DNA from 2 places in the Peribacillus sp. GL_122 genome. Region 2 is predicted to be linked to the other one. Evidence: a T-box and tRNA genes for the amino acid it is inferred to sense, from the RefSeq annotation. Region 2 holds a T-box; the other holds one or more tRNA genes.
The links. The T-box of region 2 lies ahead of thrS (threonine--tRNA ligase). A T-box ahead of a tRNA ligase gene usually reads a tRNA of that ligase, here a tRNA-Thr.
Positions count from the first base shown of each region.

Region 1 (9,003 bases), 620 kb from region 2:
ATAGCGTTTCGAAATGTTCCCTCTCATTCGCCTGCGGCAAGAAGGAGAATATGCCGCCGCCATCATTATTAATCAGCAATATCGTGATATTTTGTTTTTGAAGTTTTGCCGCAAGCAAGCCATTCATATCATGGAAAAAGCTTAAATCCCCGATTGCCAGCACTGTATTTTCCGATACCGTGCTTACGCCAAGAGCAGTTGAAACGACACCATCGATTCCATTCGCACCGCGATTTGCCATAGTTTTGATTCCTTTTCCATTATTCAAAAAGAAAGTATCCAAATCACGTATGGGCATGCTATTCCCGACAAACAGCGTCGATTCCAATGGCATCATATCAGCAAGCAGGGCGAACAGCTTGCCTTCACTTAACTCCGATTCATCCCTGACGGAGGCCAGGGCATCCTTCGTCGCTCCGTTGACGGTCTGCCATAAGCGAAGCCATTCATCATCGGGGGAAGCAATAATTTTATCAGCAATTTTTAAACAAAAATCTTTCTCTTCGCTGTAAATCATATTCGTTGCCAATCCGGCTGGTTCACGCCAGCCTGCTCCGCCATCGACGACCAAAGTGATTGCCTGTTTTTGTTTTTTCATGAATAACAATAAGGGTTTAGAAACAGGCATTGCCCCGAAACGCAAGATCACTTCCGGCCTGAAAGCCGCTGTAGCCGTTTCATCGCGTAGAAACGTATCGTACGCATCAATTATGACAGCTTTGTCGTGACTTCCGCTCCTTAACTGTGAAAGGGGATCAGCCAGTATAGGAAAAGCAAGTTTTTCCGCTAATGCGACGATGGCCTCCTTCATCTCTGGATGCGGTAATTCGCCACATACGATCATACCTTGCTTAGCTTGTGACAATGTAGTTGCCACAGCTTCTATTTGTGATGCGGACAGTGACCGTTCTCCACTGTCAATCAACACTGCAGGCGTCATTTTATTTTGTCTGTACTCCTTTGCTTTCTCAAGATCCGGAATCAATGGTTCACGAAGCGGGAAATTCAAATGTACAGGCCCTGCAGGTCCAGCTGCCGCTGTAGCCACTGCTCTTGCACCGACCGTTCTGGCATACCGCATCATCCCATCCGTGCTTTCAGGAAGTGCCATTTCGACAAACCATTTTACATGTCTCCCGTAAAGATGTATCTGATCGATCGCCTGCGGGGCTCCGACATCACGCAATTCATGCGGTCGGTCAGCGGTAAGTACAATAAGCGGCACTCTTGAATAGAAAGCCTCAATGACGGCCGGGTAATAGTTTGCTGCGGCTGTACCGGACGTACAAAGAAGTCCAACAGGTTCTTTTAAGGCCTTAGCCAAACCAAGGGCAAAAAAAGCAGCCGAACGCTCATCCACATTAATATGAATTTCGATATCAGGATGTTCCACTAGCAACAAAGCTATGGGCGTGGATCGTGAACCTGGGCTCACCACCACATGCTTCACCTCATTTTGTGCCAGCTCATCGACGAATGAAGCAGCATACGCTGTCAATGCATCTCGGTCATTCATTAAGATTTCCTCCTAAAGCACTTAACATCGGATTGAATTTAATCCCTGTTTCGCGGAATTCACTTTCGGGAGTCGAATCTTCAACTACCCCGCATCCGGCAAAGAGGGATGCCTCATTGTTCTGTATTAGGGCAGAACGTATCCCTACAGCGAATTCCCCGTTTCCATACGTATCCACCCAACCTAAAGGACCCGCATAAAAGCCGCGTTCAAGATCTTCCATTTCCCGAATCCGGACAACGGCCTTTTCTTTTGGAAGTCCGCCCATAGCAGGTGTAGGATGGAGGTTCTCGACGAATTCAAAAATCGTGACACCTTCCTTGGATATACCACGGACCGGTGTGTACAAATGCTGGATATGACGGTTTTTCATAAGTGTCGGTTCGGCAGGAACCATCACTTTTTCGCATACAGAATCAAAAGCATTGGATATCATCGACACGACATATTGATGTTCTTGTAAATTCTTTTGGTCATGCAGCAATTCTTCACCAAGACAAACATCTTCCTGCTCATCTTTCCCTCGCCCCATCGATCCGGCAAGACATGTTGAAAAAACTTCATTTCCCTGTTTCTTAATTAAACGTTCAGGGGTGGCACCTACAAAACAGTCACCGCCAGCCTCCAAACTGAAAATATAGCTTAATGGCTGCTCAGCAATCAATTGTTCAAGCACTTTCCCTGAATCGATGGAACGTTCAAAACCAAGTCTAAGCTCCCTTGCCAAAACGATCTTGTCGAGATCTGTCGTCTTGATTTCCTGAACAGCCTCTTCGACCGTCCGCTTCCATTTCTCAGGTTCGACTTCCCTCTGCATAACAAGGGAATTTGCACCCGATCCATTGCCATCCAAGCTTTCGAAAAGGAAAGCTTCCCGTTCATTTATCATATCTATGAAGAGTTTTTCTGAATCATCAGGCGAACAAAGTAAGTTTGTCGTTAAGTAAGCTTGATTCCCCACTATTGACAGCATGAAGGCAGGTATATAAAACAGGTTGTCCCCGAACTGATTCCACAGGAGTGTACTGTTAGTTTCATAATCAAAAGAAAAGCCCCCAAACAGTATAGGACCTGTCGCTTCTACATCGGTCACTCCTGTTTTGACAGCAGTATTCTGCAGTTTGATCCAGCTCTTTTCGACTTCTCTATAACGTTCGGCATTCGATGCCGCTTTGAGTTTCTTAACATTGCCTAAACCGGTGATGGTTATTTCCTTTGCAGGGTCCTCCCAGAAAAAGCGCTCACCCGCGTACCGTTCTCTTCCAGCTTGATAAAATGAAAGGGGGTTGTTGCAATTAACTTTCTTAATATGACTGAATAGAACTTGATCATTCAAGTCCTTCGCCTTTTGTATAGCTGAAGCCAGTCCCTGAAACTGTTCAGTTTCCTCTGAGATAGCCAAAAAAATCCCCCCAAATGTACATTTTAAAAGCTTTTTAACCTATTTAAAGATACACCTCCCTTGAACCTCATGTCAATAAAACGCCCCTTTACCAAACGATTCTTTCCTGCTTTTTTCCTTATTATATGAATCTTAGCGAATGTAGAGAAATATCCTTGATTCTGGAAATGCCCCATCCATGAATTCCAAATATCACCCTTGCCCACTTTTCCTGTATTTATTAGGATTACCTTTTGTGCAACATTTCAATATTTGTTATAATTTCGAGAGAACCAATAATGATTTTGAGGAGAGAAATAATGCAAACAGAATACGACGGACTTCCCCTTAAACGGACCTGGAAGATTTGGTGGGAGTTAATTCGTCCACATACACTAACCGCAGCTTTTGTCCCAGTCTTACTTGGAACTGTTATTGCACTTTTGGAAGATGGAGTGAATTGGTTATTATTCGCTGCCATGATGATTGCAAGTATCCTGATTCAAGCTGCAACCAATTTATTCAATGAATACTATGATTTCAAGAGAGGCTTGGATACGGAGGAATCCGTAGGCATTGGCGGCGGGATCGTCCGTCATGGGATGACCCCCAAACTAATCATGAACTTGGCCCTTGGCATGTATGCCATCGCCTTGATAGTTGGAATCTATATCTGTGCCGCATCATCTTGGTGGCTTGCTGCAGTAGGACTGGTTTGCATGCTTGTCGGCTATCTTTATACAGGCGGCCCCCTGCCCATTTCATATACACCATTCGGGGAACTTTTTTCTGGATTGTTCATGGGCTTTTTGATAATCCTGATCGCCTTTTTCATTCAAACCGGTGATGTTTCTTCAACAGCTATCTTAATTGCCATTCCAAGTGGAATATTGGTCGGATTGATCAACTTATCCAATAACCTACGTGACCATGACGGAGATAAGGCACATGGCCGCAAAACGATGCCGGTAGTCATGGGTCGGAAAAACGCCTTGACATTCATGGCAATCATGTTCGCCTTCTCTTATCTATGGCTAGTTGGGCTAGTCCTTACCGGAAGCGTAACGGCGTGGATCCTCCTTGCCTTCCTAAGCATCCCGAAAGCCCTGGCCGCAATCAAAGGCTTCGTAGGTAAAACGCAGCCGATCACGATGGTGCCAGCAATGAAAGCCACGGCACAAACGAACACCTTCTTTGGCTTACTCATGGCCATTGGATTATTCATCAGCTATCTTATATAATCTCCGAGGACTGAGCTCATCGCTCAGTCCTTTTTTTCTATCATCCGTTCCATATTGTTTTCCTATACCCCGATTCGGGTAATAGATAATACAACCATCCTACCATTATAAAATGAGATTTAGACTTTAGAAGGAGTGAATCCGATATGGCAACGAAACAACAAACGCAAAAATTTCAAAAAGAACTGCTTCAAGAAAAAAATGAGCTAAGTAATAGAATTCAAAATGATGAACAATCCGTTCTGGAGAAAAGCCAGACCGAATCCGTAGGGGAATTATCAGCCTATGATAATCATCCTGCTGACCTAGGAACCGAACTATTCGAGATGGAACGGAATCAAGCACTCGATGAGCATGCACAATCCGAAATGGAGAAAATCGATGAAGCTTTGAAAGCCATGGAGGAAGGTTCGTATGGCCATTGTAAAACCTGCAATAGGGAAATCCCCATCGAGAGGCTTGAAGCGATCCCAAGCACCCTCTACTGTGTCGAGCACGCCCCAGAACGGCCACTTTCACAAGACCGGCCTGTGGAAGAGGAAATACTGATTCCATCCAAGGGTGATCATTTTGAAAATCGTCATGGAATCAAAATGGTGGATAAAGAAGATAGCTTTGGTGAAGTTGCCAAATTCGGTACATCCGAAACACCATCCGATTACACAGGAGATCATGATAATTATAATGACCTTTATAAAACCGAGGATGAAACGAACGGGTTTCCTGAAGACTATGAAGGATTTGCCGCAAATAATATCGAAGGAAAAAATAGAGTGAATATAACGAACAAAAAGCAAAAGGAATATGAAGATACACTTGAAGAAGAAAATATAGAATCCAATCTTGGAGACATTCCCTATAAACAAAAAGATAGTTATATCAATGAAAAGAAATGAAAAAAAGAAGCATACATGAATGTATGCTTCCTTTTTTGTTATGACCCGTACGGGATTCGAACCCGTGTTACCGCCGTGAAAGGGCGGTGTCTTAACCGCTTGACCAACGGGCCAACTGGCGGAGAAGGAGGGATTTGAACCCTCGCGCCGCTCGCGCGACCTACACCCTTAGCAGGGGCGCCTCTTCAGCCTCTTGAGTACTTCCCCATGGCTCCGCAGGTAGGACTCGAACCTACGACCGTTCGGTTAACAGCCGAATGCTCTACCACTGAGCTACTGCGGAACAATGAATATGGTGGGCCTAAATGGACTCGAACCATCGACCTCACGCTTATCAGGCGTGCGCTCTAACCAGCTGAGCTATAGGCCCATATTTGGAGCGGGTGAAGGGAATCGAACCCTCATCATCAGCTTGGAAGGCTGAGGTTTTACCACTAAACTACACCCGCGAAATGGGGCGACTGATGGGAATCGAACCCACGAATGCCTGAACCACAATCAGGTGCGTTAACCACTTCGCCACAATCGCCGTAATTTTTTGAAATATGGTGGCTCAGGACGGAATCGAACCGCCGACACAAGGATTTTCAGTCCTTTGCTCTACCGACTGAGCTACTGAGCCACATATGTATCAAATTTAAAGAATGGCGGTCCCGACGGGAATCGAACCCGCGATCTCCTGCGTGACAGGCAGGCATGTTAACCGCTACACCACGGGACCTAATAATTGCGGGGACAGGATTTGAACCTGCGACCTTCGGGTTATGAGCCCGACGAGCTACCGGACTGCTCCACCCCGCGACGGTAATAATGAAACGATTTGCATCAAGTTTTCGTGTATATCGTTTTGTCCACATCCATTATGTAAGGGTGTTTCAAAACAACTTGTTGCTTTTTTGAAAAAATGGAGGAGGTAGAGGGATTCGAACCCCCGCGGGATTTGACTCCCCTGTCGGTTTTCAAGACCGATCCCTTCAGCCGAACTTGGGTATACCTCCATGGCTTTTGAAAAGTGAATATGGTGGACCTTGTAGGACTCGAACCTACGACCGGACGGTTATGAGCCGTCTGCTCTAACCAGCTGAGCTAAAGGTCCTTATATTTATTGGTAGCGGCGGAGGGGATCGAACCCCCGACCTCACGGGTATGAACCGTACGCTCTAGCCAGCTGAGCTACACCGCCAATATAATATAAGTATCTGATTGAAAAATGGTGGAGCCTAGCGGGATCGAACCGCTGACCTCCTGCGTGCAAGGCAGGCGCTCTCCCAGCTGAGCTAAGGCCCCATTCATTAAAAATCACGTGGTCGGGAAGACAGGATTCGAACCTGCGACCCCTTGGTCCCAAACCAAGTGCTCTACCAAGCTGAGCTACTTCCCGCAATAAAAACATGGTGCGCCCGGCGGGAGTCGAACCTACAACCTTCTGATTCGTAGTCAGATGCTCTATCCAATTGAGCTACGGGCGCATATTATGATGGTGCCGAGGACCGGAATCGAACCGGTACGGTAGTCACCTACCGCAGGATTTTAAGTCCTGTGCGTCTGCCAGTTCCGCCACCCCGGCACATACGAAAAGTGGAGCGGAAGACGGGATTCGAACCCGCGACCCCAACCTTGGCAAGGTTGTATTCTACCACTGAACTACTTCCGCATGAAAGATGCGGGTGAAGGGACTTGAACCCCCACGCCTTGCGGCGCCAGATCCTAAGTCTGGTGCGTCTGCCAATTCCGCCACACCCGCATATAAAATGGTGAGCCATGAAGGATTCGAACCTTCGACCCTCTGATTAAAAGTCAGATGCTCTACCAACTGAGCTAATGGCTCGTGCTTGTACTATCTTAAAATGGTGCCGGCAAGAGGACTTGAACCCCCAACCTACTGATTACAAGTCAGTTGCTCTACCAGTTGAGCTACACCGGCAGGTGTAAAATGGTGGAGGATGACGGGATCGAACCGCCGACCCTCTGCTTGTAAGGCAGATGCTCTCCCAGCTGAGCTAATCCTCCATATGAAACTGCTTGGCGACGTCCTACTCTCACAGGGGGAAACCCCCAACTACCATCGGCGCTGAAGAGCTTAACTGCCGTGTTCGGAATGGGAACGGGTGTGACCTCTTCGCTATCGTCACCAAACAATTTTAACATTTTTTCAAGACATATATTATTATAACGTCTTTTTGAGAAAATGCAAGAAGAAATTTTCATTCCTTCAAAACTAGATAATAAGAAGGTATTTCATTTTTTTAAAGCTTTGGTTAAGTCCTCGATCTATTAGTATCAGTCAGCTCCACATGTCGCCACGCTTCCACCTCTGACCTATCAACCTGATCATCTTTCAGGGATCTTACTAGCTTGCGCCATGGGAAATCTCATCTTGAGGGGGGCTTCATGCTTAGATGCTTTCAGCACTTATCCCGTCCGCACGTAGCTACCCAGCTATGCCTTTGGCAAGACAACTGGTACACCAGCGGTGCGTCCATCCCGGTCCTCTCGTACTAAGGACAGCTCCTCTCAAATTTCCTGCGCCCGCGACGGATAGGGACCGAACTGTCTCACGACGTTCTGAACCCAGCTCGCGTACCGCTTTAATGGGCGAACAGCCCAACCCTTGGGACCGACTACAGCCCCAGGATGCGATGAGCCGACATCGAGGTGCCAAACCTCCCCGTCGATGTGGACTCTTGGGGGAGATAAGCCTGTTATCCCCGGGGTAGCTTTTATCCGTTGAGCGATGGCCCTTCCATGCGGAACCACCGGATCACTAAGCCCGACTTTCGTCCCTGCTCGACTTGTAGGTCTCGCAGTCAAGCTCCCTTGTGCCTTTACACTCTACGAATGATTTCCAACCATTCTGAGGGAACCTTTGGGCGCCTCCGTTACTCTTTAGGAGGCGACCGCCCCAGTCAAACTGCCCACCTGACACTGTCTCCCACCCCGATAAGGGGCGCGGGTTAGAATTTCAATACAGCCAGGGTAGTATCCCACCAACGCCTCCACCGAAGCTAGCGCTCCGGCTTCTCAGGCTCCTACCTATCCTGTACAAGCTGTACCAAAATTCAATATCAGGCTGCAGTAAAGCTCCACGGGGTCTTTCCGTCCTGTCGCGGGTAACCTGCATCTTCACAGGTACTATAATTTCACCGAGTCTCTCGTTGAGACAGTGCCCAGATCGTTACACCTTTCGTGCGGGTCGGAACTTACCCGACAAGGAATTTCGCTACCTTAGGACCGTTATAGTTACGGCCGCCGTTTACTGGGGCTTCGGTTCAAAGCTTCGCTTGCGCTAACCTCTCCCCTTAACCTTCCAGCACCGGGCAGGTGTCAGCCCCTATACTTCGCCTTGCGGCTTCGCAGAGACCTGTGTTTTTGCTAAACAGTCGCCTGGGCCTATTCACTGCGGCTTTTCTGGGCTATTCACCCTAAAAAGCACCCCTTCTCCCGAAGTTACGGGGTCATTTTGCCGAGTTCCTTAACGAGAGTTCTCTCGCACACCTTAGGATTCTCTCCTCGCCTACCTGTGTCGGTTTGCGGTACGGGCACCTTACATCTCACTAGAGGCTTTTCTTGGCAGCGTGGAATCAGGAACTTCGGTACTATATTTCCCTCGCCATCACAGCTCCGCCTTAATGGAAACGGGATTTGCCTCGTTTCCGGCCTAACTGCTTGGACGCGCATATCCAACAGCGCGCTTACCCTATCCTTCTGCGTCCCCCCATCATTCAAACGATGTATAGGTGGTACAGGAATATCAACCTGTTGTCCATCGCCTACGCCTTTCGGCCTCGGCTTAGGTCCCGACTAACCCTGAGCGGACGAGCCTTCCTCAGGAAACCTTAGGCATTCGGTGGAAGGGATTCTCACCCTTCTTTCGCTACTCATACCGGCATTCTCACTTCTAAGCGCTCCACCAGTCCTTCCGGTCTGACTTCAACGCCCTTAGAACGCTCTCCTACCATCGACACCTAA
Region 1 is NZ_CM174415.1:5,150,964-5,159,966, forward strand. It holds gene menD (2-succinyl-5-enolpyruvyl-6-hydroxy-3-cyclohexene-1-carboxylic-acid synthase) at 1-1,516, opposite strand, end outside; gene AC3ISB_RS24975 (isochorismate synthase) at 1,509-2,918, opposite strand; gene AC3ISB_RS24980 (1,4-dihydroxy-2-naphthoate polyprenyltransferase) at 3,218-4,138, shown strand; gene AC3ISB_RS24985 (TraR/DksA C4-type zinc finger protein) at 4,285-5,034, shown strand; tRNA gene AC3ISB_RS24990 (tRNA-Glu) at 5,076-5,147, opposite strand; tRNA gene AC3ISB_RS24995 (tRNA-Ser) at 5,151-5,241, opposite strand; tRNA gene AC3ISB_RS25000 (tRNA-Asn) at 5,243-5,317, opposite strand; tRNA gene AC3ISB_RS25005 (tRNA-Ile) at 5,328-5,404, opposite strand; tRNA gene AC3ISB_RS25010 (tRNA-Gly) at 5,410-5,483, opposite strand; tRNA gene AC3ISB_RS25015 (tRNA-His) at 5,488-5,563, opposite strand; tRNA gene AC3ISB_RS25020 (tRNA-Phe) at 5,581-5,656, opposite strand; tRNA gene AC3ISB_RS25025 (tRNA-Asp) at 5,680-5,755, opposite strand; tRNA gene AC3ISB_RS25030 (tRNA-Met) at 5,762-5,835, opposite strand; tRNA gene AC3ISB_RS25035 (tRNA-Ser) at 5,940-6,032, opposite strand; tRNA gene AC3ISB_RS25040 (tRNA-Ile) at 6,054-6,130, opposite strand; tRNA gene AC3ISB_RS25045 (tRNA-Met) at 6,141-6,217, opposite strand; tRNA gene AC3ISB_RS25050 (tRNA-Ala) at 6,246-6,321, opposite strand; tRNA gene AC3ISB_RS25055 (tRNA-Pro) at 6,339-6,415, opposite strand; tRNA gene AC3ISB_RS25060 (tRNA-Arg) at 6,427-6,503, opposite strand; tRNA gene AC3ISB_RS25065 (tRNA-Leu) at 6,513-6,601, opposite strand; tRNA gene AC3ISB_RS25070 (tRNA-Gly) at 6,614-6,688, opposite strand; tRNA gene AC3ISB_RS25075 (tRNA-Leu) at 6,697-6,778, opposite strand; tRNA gene AC3ISB_RS25080 (tRNA-Lys) at 6,787-6,862, opposite strand; tRNA gene AC3ISB_RS25085 (tRNA-Thr) at 6,883-6,958, opposite strand; tRNA gene AC3ISB_RS25090 (tRNA-Val) at 6,969-7,044, opposite strand; rRNA gene rrf (5S ribosomal RNA) at 7,055-7,170, opposite strand; rRNA gene AC3ISB_RS25100 (23S ribosomal RNA) at 7,289-9,003, opposite strand, start outside.
Region 1: it has a tRNA-Thr gene. The T-box ahead of thrS (threonine--tRNA ligase) is inferred to sense a tRNA for this amino acid. The anticodon was not compared.

Region 2 (9,003 bases):
TTCCAGTAACCACTATTCAGAGCCATTTAAACGCAGGCCGACAAGGTCATTGTTTCAGAGGTTTTTTGGGGTAACACCTTGCACACCTTTATTTTAATGGGGAAATAATGCTACTGGTATGGCACAGATACTTGAAGGTGGCATTCCAAATGAAGTTCATCATACAGATATAGTTGGATTACAATACCTAGGATTAACCTGCCCTGGCGGCGGGCACGGCAGCCCGGGTCGTAACTGTTTCCAGCAGTTCATTCCGGGCGTTGGCTGGGTATGGATTTGTAGATAGAAAAAAGACAGCCGGATTTATTCGGCTGTCTTTTTTTATCCAAACATTATCTAAGGAGCATTTACTCGTGAGTTTCGCGCATTTACTCGTGAGTTTCGTGCATTTACTCGTGAGTTTCGTGCATTTACTCGTGAGTTTCGTGCATTTACTCGTGAGTTCCGGATTAGGCTGCGTTCTTGTTAGATGCTGCGTTCTTTTATTTGCTGGGCCATTTTCTTGATGAACGTTTCTATTGCGACATTTTCAACTTCTTGTTCCCCGTATTTCCGGACATTCACTTCATTTTCTTTCTCTTCTTTATCTCCAAGAATCAGCATATATGGGATTTTTCCCAACTGTGCTTCCCTGACTTTATACCCCAGCTTTTCATTCCGATCATCAATTTTCACTCTTATGCCTTGATTCTTCAGTTCTTTTTGAACCTTTAAACAATAATTCAAATGAACTTGTGAGACAGGGATGATCTGTACTTGCACCGGGGCAAGCCATGCCGGAAAAGCACCGGCAAAGTGTTCTATCAGAATTCCAAAAAAACGATCGATCGATCCAAAAATGGCACGATGAATGACGACCGGACGAACTTTTTCATTATTTTCATCGATGTAATTCAGATCAAATTTGTCGGGCATTTGAAAATCAAGCTGGATTGTTGCACATTGGTGGCTTCGTTTTAATGCATCTTTAATATGAAAATCAATTTTCGGTCCATAAAATGCTCCGTCCCCTTCATTTACTTGATAATGTATCCCGATGCTTTCCAGAACATTTTTCAAGGCTGTTTCAGAAGCTTCCCAAAGGGAATCATCGCCCATTGAATCCTCTGGACGCGTCGAGAGCTCCACGGAATACTCGAATCCAAAAGTGCGATACACCTTATCAATCAGATGAAACACTTGTTTAATTTCGCTTTCGATTTGATCCTGCCGAACATAGATGTGGGCATCATCCTGACAAAATGTACGGACCCGCAGCATCCCGTTCAATGCACCGCTATATTCATGACGGTGGACTTGACCGAATTCGGCCATCCGGATTGGCAAATCCCTGTAAGAATAAAGACTGTTTTTGAAAATAAGCATATGACCCGGACAGTTCATTGGCTTCATCGCGAATTTTGTTTGATCCACCTCAGTGAAGTACATATTCTCATGGTAATGATCCCAGTGACCCGATTGTTCCCATAACCGCTGGTTCATCATGAAAGGAGTCCGAACTTCGTCGTAATCAGCTTCAGTCTGAAGCTCCCGCGAGAATTTCTCCAATTCATTTCTAACGATTTGCCCTTTCGGTAAATAAAACGGCATTCCAGGGGCTTCCTCCGAAAACATGAATAACTCCAACTGCTTCCCTAATTTACGGTGATCACGTTTGGCTGCTTCTTCCAGGAATTCAAAGTATTCCTGTAGATCCTTTTTCTTTCGGAATGCCACGCCATACACCCTTTGAAGAACTTCATTTTGATTGTCTCCCCGCCAATAGGCACCAGATACACGAGTCAATTTGAACGATTTTACAAATGATGTGGATGGAAGGTGCGGCCCTCTGCAAAGATCGACGAATTCCCCCTGTTGATAGAGCGTTAATTTTTGACCATTAGGGATGTTCTTTGCTATATCCAACTTGAATGACTCCCCTCTGCCCTCGAATAACTTCACAGCTTCTTCATAAGTCACTTCGATCCTTTTGATTTCCAGATTTTCACTTATGATATGTTCCATCTCTTTTTCAATAGCTTGTAGATCTTCTGGGCTCAAAGGATGGTCTAACTTAAAATCATAGTAAAAACCATCTTCCACGACTGGCCCCATTCCTAATTCCACATTTTGGTACAATCTTTTCACTGCCTGCGCCAAAACATGCGCCGATGTATGTCGTAATACTTGTAATCCTTCATCCGAATCCAGAGTCAAAATCGATAGTTCTGCATCATCATTCAGCTTGTGACTTAGATCAACCAGTTGCTTATCCAGTTTTCCTGCTACTGCCTTTTTCCTTAAACTTGAACTGATGGACCCTGCCACACTTTCCACTGTCATCCCTTGCGGATATTCCTTTTGCTGCCCATCCGGGAATTGAACTTTAATCATTTTTTCACCCATCACATAAACACCCCTTTTTAAGTAATAAAAAACGCACCCATCCCTAAGTAAGGGACGAGTGCGTTTACCCGTGGTTCCACCCAATTTCCCATAAGCAAGAAACACTCATGGCTCTGGAGCTTGTAACGCAGCTTAGACGATATCAGTTACTTTTGTTCACCGATATAGCTCAAAGGCGGTAAAACATTTTCCTAAGCCAGGAAGTTCGCAGCTTCTCTTCCCTCTCTGAAGACCGTAAAAATGATTCATGTCCTTATCATGGCAATATTTTTATATATAAAAAAACGCACCCATCCCTAAGTAAGGGACGAGTGCGTTTATACCCGTGATTCCACCCAATTTCCCATAAGCAAGAAACACTCATGGCTCTGGAGCTTGTAACGCAGCTTAGACGATATCAGTTACTCTTGTTCACCGATATAGCTCAAAGGCGGTAAATCAGTTCCCTAAGCCAGGAAGTTCGCAGCTGCCCTTCCCTCTCTGAAGACCGTAAAAATGATTCATGTCCTTATCATGGCAATAATTATAATAATAAAAAACGCACCCATCCCTAAGTAAGGGACGAGTGCGTTTATACCCGTGATTCCACCCAATTTCCCATAAGCAAGAAACACTCATGGCTCTGGAGCTTGTAACGCAGCTTAGACGATATCAGTTACTCTTGTTCACCGATATGGCTCAAAGGCGGTAAAACATTTTCCTAAGCCAGGAAGTTCGCAGCTTCTCTTCCCTCTCTGAAGACCGTAAAAATGATTCATGTCCTTATCAATGCTTCTAAAATGAAAATGGATTTTTATATTGTTATATATATTACAATATATTCCCATAAGTGACAACCTCAAATTTTTTAATTTCATTGCAAACACCGAATTGGTATAATTAGTAAAAAAGGAGTCTCTATGAAACGTTTAAGCAATTGGTCTATCGTATTTGCAGTGATTGGTACACTATCATTTTGCTGTTCCCTTGCTTTACCAAAAGCCTCCGAGCAGCTTATGATTTCGGGATTCGGTGCGTTAGTTATTGGTATGTTATGCAGTTTCGGGGCCATGTATAAAAATGAAAAAGGAAAGTCGAAATTTTTGGCTGTGGCTGCATTCTTTCTTTTAAGTTTCATTCTCGTTTGGAATGAACCATTTCAAATTGTCAGGCTCTTGACCTGGATGAAAAATTAATCAAAATGAAAAACCCGTTTGCCATGACGGGTTTTTTGATTGGTTCAATCTTCATCGGCTATCGTTCGATTTGATTTCTTTAATCTAAGCCATAGCGCAAGTCCAGTGGACCAAAGAATTAGCGCGCATCCAAAGCCGAGCAATGATAACGGTGCAAGGATTTGATGCTCCCCAAACATGACAGTATCTGGCACAATAAGCAATGTGATAAGCGCCAATAAACAGAGAAGCACTCCTGTTGCATAGTAAACCTTGATTTGGAAAAGTGACGCCAAAGGTAAAAAATGAATCCCTACAATAATGGCGATGACTCCCGGTATAAGATCGGTCTGATTGATCAAGTTACAGACGGCAATGGCAATCCCAATCAGCACCGCTTCGGCAATGAAGACCATATTAAACAAAAATCCGATACGCTTCAGACGCCTAGCCCCATTTTCTGAAACTTGATTGGACATTTTTTGTGATGCATGAATTAATGAAATGCCTTCGATAACCATTATGATTCCTACGATTATGGCTGCGAGTTCCACGTAGGGAACCCCCCACCCCTGCAATCCCATTATACCAGTACCTGCCCACAGTGTACCGAAGACCGCCATGAAAATGACTCCAATTCCAGAACCGCGATAAGCCTCTTTCATCCTCATTTTCCTTTCATCCACAGTAATAAAAGTACATAGATTAATAGTATTGCACACCTTCCCCAATTATTCAGTTATAAAAAATGGTTTATTGAAAAAATTACCATGATGCGAATTTTAATAGAAAATTGCCGCTTTAGTCGATATAACTGGATTTTCGTCGATATATCTCTATTTTCGGAGATATAACTGGAATTTCGTCGATATATTTCTACTTTCGACGATATAATTGCCGTTTTCGTCGATATAATCCTATTTTCGGAGATATAACTGGATTTTCGTCCGATATCGTCTAATTAAAGTCCATAAAAAAAACCTGAGTCCCCAAAGGGATCTCAGGATTTTATCTATTCATATCAAGCCACATCTGATTTATCAAATTGACAATCTTTTAATGATATTAATTTGGTCTTGTGATAAATCTTGTATCCTAACCAGATCGCCAGAAATATCGGTAATCCGATATAGGAGACGGCGACGCCATACCAGTCGATGCTGCCGCTTAGGAATGCTTGATAGTTCTGCCCTGCAATGACACCCATGCAAAGGACGAATGATAGGATCGGACCGAGCGGAAACCATTTTGCTTTATATTTCAATTCGTTCAGATCACCGCCCTGTGCAACATATGCACGTCTAAAGCGATAATGGCTAATTGCAATACCAATCCAGGCGATGAAGCCGGTTAGCCCGGATGCATTCAATAGCCATGTAAATACATGGTCCCCAAAAATGGATGTCAAGAAGGCGAGCCCGCCAATTAATGCCGTTAGAATCAAAGCATTCATCGGGATTCCCCTGCGATTGACTTTGGCGAGGAATTGGGGAGCTTGTTTATCTTTCGCCATCGACCATAACATCCGCGTTGATGCATATAGTCCCGAGTTCCCTGCGGATAGTAAGGAAGTCAATACGACCGCATTCATGACGGATGCCGCGAATGCCAGTCCTGCCCGTTCAAAGACAAGTGTGAAAGGGCTTACAGAAATGTTTTTGACATCCCCGTTCAGCAAACTTGGACTTGTATATGGAATCAAGAGGCCGAGTATCAGGATGGCTCCGATGTAAAACAATAGGATGCGCCAAAATACTTGGCGGATCGCATTCGGAACATTTTTTTCGGGATTCTCACTTTCCCCGGCAGCAATACCAACCAGTTCCGTGCCTTGAAAAGAAAATCCCGCGATAAGAAAGATTGAGATGATCGATAAAAATCCTCCCTTGAATGGTGCCTCGTCCATGGTGAAGTTTTCAAATCCGATCACCTTTCCGCCAAAAACCCCAAATATGGTCAATAAACCAATAATGATGAAGCAAATGATGGCAATGACTTTTATTAAGGCAAACCAATATTCAGATTCACCATAGCTTTTAATGGATAGGGCGTTGAGGGTGAAGACGATTCCAAGAAATAATGCACTCCATATAAGGCTGGGTACATCAGGGAGCCAGAATTTCATGATGATGGCTGCAGCAGCTATTTCCACGGCAAGGGTGACTGCCCAGTTAAACCAATAATTCCAGCCAAGTGCAAAGCCGAATGCGGGATCAACAAAGCGTGTGGCGTAGGTGGAAAATGATCCCGACACAGGCATATATGTCGCCATTTCCCCTAAGCTCGTCATAAGGAAATAAACCATGATTCCAATGCAGGCATAGGCAGCAAGGGCACCGCCGGGCCCTGCGCTCTGGATGGTTGCCCCGCTTGCCAGGAATAATCCGGTTCCTATTGAACCGCCAATGGCAATCATGGTCATATGCCTTGCTTTCAGTTTCCTTTTAACTGTCGGTTCTTGATTATCAATGAGATTCATGTCCATATGGTTCCTACCTCATTTTCTTTTAAAGTTAAAAGTTCAAGAAATAAAAGAGTTTTTAACAACCGCTTTGTGAAAGTCTTAATAGTTCGCTTCACTTGCTGGGATACTATCCAGTTTAATTGCCATTGCCTGGTATCGTCTCCCTATTCCCGGCCTGGGTGACCCCATCTTGCTCAGGCTCCATTCCACACCATTGAATTAATGTAAGGGCAATGATTTCGGCTGTTGAGAACACGTTGTCGAGCAGGATGTATTCATTTGGATAGTGTGCAACCTCGGTTACTCCTGGCCCGAAAACGATTGCAGGCGTTTCACCGACATGTGTCAGCAATCCCCCATCCGTTCCCCAAGGGGAGGCTTCAATGACAGGGTCCTGTCCGGCAACTTGCCGATATTGATGAACAAGCGCATTCATCAGTTCATGCTCTACATCAATTGCTCCTGGAACCCAGCGTGCCCCGAACCATTCCAATACGGGCGGGTTTTCCTTGAACCATTGGTCCACTTCCCCCAGCTGTAATAACCAGGCCGCCATTTCATCCTTCGCCTGCTCCATCGTTTCCTCCGGCGCAACGCCCATCCTTCCTTCGATTTTCACAAGGTCAGGGACGGATGACGGCCAATTACCGCCTTCAATGACACCTAGATTGATTGGAATCGGAATAGGCGTGTTCTGATAAAGCGGATCACTGATACGTGCATTTCGCTTTTCTTCCAAGGCACGAATATGATTGATGACAGTCATGCTTTTTTCAATCGCACTAACGCCTTCATACCTTGTTCCGCCATGGGCTGACCGTCCTTTAACATGGATTCGGAACCACATCGAACCCTGCTGTTTCGGGAAGATCCTCATATTCGTCGGTTCAGGGATCAGGGCGGCATCTGCTTTATATCCCCTCAGGACGGCCGCCAAGGTTCCGGCCCCACCGCTTTCTTCTTCAATCACACTTTGAAAAATGACATCTCCTTTTAATTGGATGCCATTTTCCTTCAATGCCTGCATCGCAAGGATTAGCGATACATTTCCACCCTTCATATCGGTTACACCGCGACCAAACATTCTTCCATTTTTAATCGCTCCACTATAAGGGTCGTCGTCCCACTGCTCCCGGTCCCCATCCGGAACCACATCGATGTGTCCGTTCAAAATGATGGAACGTCCGCCTCCAGTCCCTTTCATGATACCTACCACATTGGGGCTGTTGGAAAATTCACTGCGTGGAGAATAGAAATAAGAATGCTTTTTCAGCTCGCCGCCGTCAGGTTCCCAACTATCGATCTGCAAACCCATTTCCTGCAGCTTTTGGGCGACGATGGCCTGTGCCCCTGCTTCATTTCCTTGCGTACTTGGGGCTTGAACCATTTTTTGCAATAGGGTTGTTCCTTCTTCCCGATGATCCTTGATCCATTGGTTTATCCGTTTTTTTATATCCGGCACATTTATCCTCCTTAATTACACATATTCTCATAGATTACTGAAAGTCCCATCCCACCTGCCATACACAACGTTACCATTCCATACTTAACTTGTGAACGCAACATTTCATGCATCAGTGTGACTGTCAATTTTGCACCTGTTGCTCCTACAGGGTGACCAAGTGCAATTGCCCCTCCATTGACATTGACAATATCCTGATTCAAATCTAACTCCTTGATCACTGCAAGTGCTTGGGCAGCAAAGGCTTCATTAAGTTCAATCAGTCCGATATCCTCTAAAGATAGACCTGCTTTTGCCAATGCTTTTCGAGTCGCTGGTACGGGTCCAATCCCCATAACTCCAGGTTCAACTCCTGCACTGGCGAAAGCCTTTATTTTCAAGAGCGGTTTTAATCCCTTTTCTTCTGCTTGCTGCTTTGACATTAATAGTACAGCTGCAGCTCCATCATTCATAGGACAGGCATTTCCTGCCGTAATGGTTCCTTCATTTTTGAATACTGCTGGAAGACTGGCTAGTTGATCTAGATGAATGTCCTCGCGTACCCCTTCGTCATGGTTGAAGATTTGAAGTCCTTTTCGATCCTTGATTTTAAGCGAAATAATTTCTCTATCAAAGCGACCCTCTACTATAGCTTTCCAAGCCTTCTTGTGGCTTTGATAAGCAAATTGATCCTGTTCTTCACGACGGATACCGTATTTTTCAGCCAAGCGCTCGGCAGTTATTCCCATATGCTCATTTCCCAAGGAACATATTAATCCATCTGCCAGCAGAGCATCCTCCATCGTTACGTTTCCAAATTTACCGCCCCATCTATTTTTCACGATATAAGGCACATTGCTCATGCTCTCCACTCCGCCGGCAATGATTACGTCTTCTTGACCAGCAGCGATAGTTAAAGCAGCAGTGGTAATGGCCTTTAAACCTGATCCACATGCTTTGATTACAACGTGGCCTGGGACACTGTGTGGGAAACAAGCCATCTGCGACGAAATACGGGCCGAGTTAAGTCCGCCTCCGTGGACATAGCCATGTCCGAAAATCACTTCATTTACCTTCTCTTTACCTAACCCGGAATTATCCATTAAACCTTCCAATACTTGACGGCCCAATTCGGTAGCTTTAACATTCCGTAGTGATTTGCCAAAGGATCCAACTGCAGTTCGCGCTCCAGCAACGATGACAACCTCATTCATGCTTTTTTCCTCCTCTTACCTATTCAATGGTGTTGACAGCAGCATGGATTTTCAATGTCGCCTCTGTATTCCTTATCACATCATCCACGGTATATGGCGCCATGACTTCCTTCAGCACCAACCCCGCTTCTGTAACCTCCATGACAGCCATATCCGTAATGATTAAATCCACACTCTGCCTTGCCGTCAATGGAAGCGTGCATGCCTTCAATATCTTCGATTCACCCTGCTTATTCACATGATTCATCAGGACGATCACCTTTTTGGCTTTCTGGGCAAGCTCCATTGCCCCGCCCATACCCGGCACCCGCTTTCCTGGGACGATCCAATTCGCCAAATCCCCTT
Region 2 is NZ_CM174415.1:4,532,678-4,541,680, forward strand. It holds gene thrS (threonine--tRNA ligase) at 466-2,373, opposite strand; T-box leader at 2,433-2,654, opposite strand; T-box leader at 2,686-2,909, opposite strand; T-box leader at 2,940-3,163, opposite strand; gene AC3ISB_RS21950 (hypothetical protein) at 3,285-3,560, shown strand; gene AC3ISB_RS21955 (DUF7010 family protein) at 3,605-4,210, opposite strand; gene AC3ISB_RS21960 (amino acid permease) at 4,561-6,024, opposite strand; gene AC3ISB_RS21965 (peptidase) at 6,140-7,465, opposite strand; gene AC3ISB_RS21970 (thiolase family protein) at 7,477-8,658, opposite strand; gene AC3ISB_RS21975 (3-oxoacid CoA-transferase subunit B) at 8,678-9,003, opposite strand, start outside.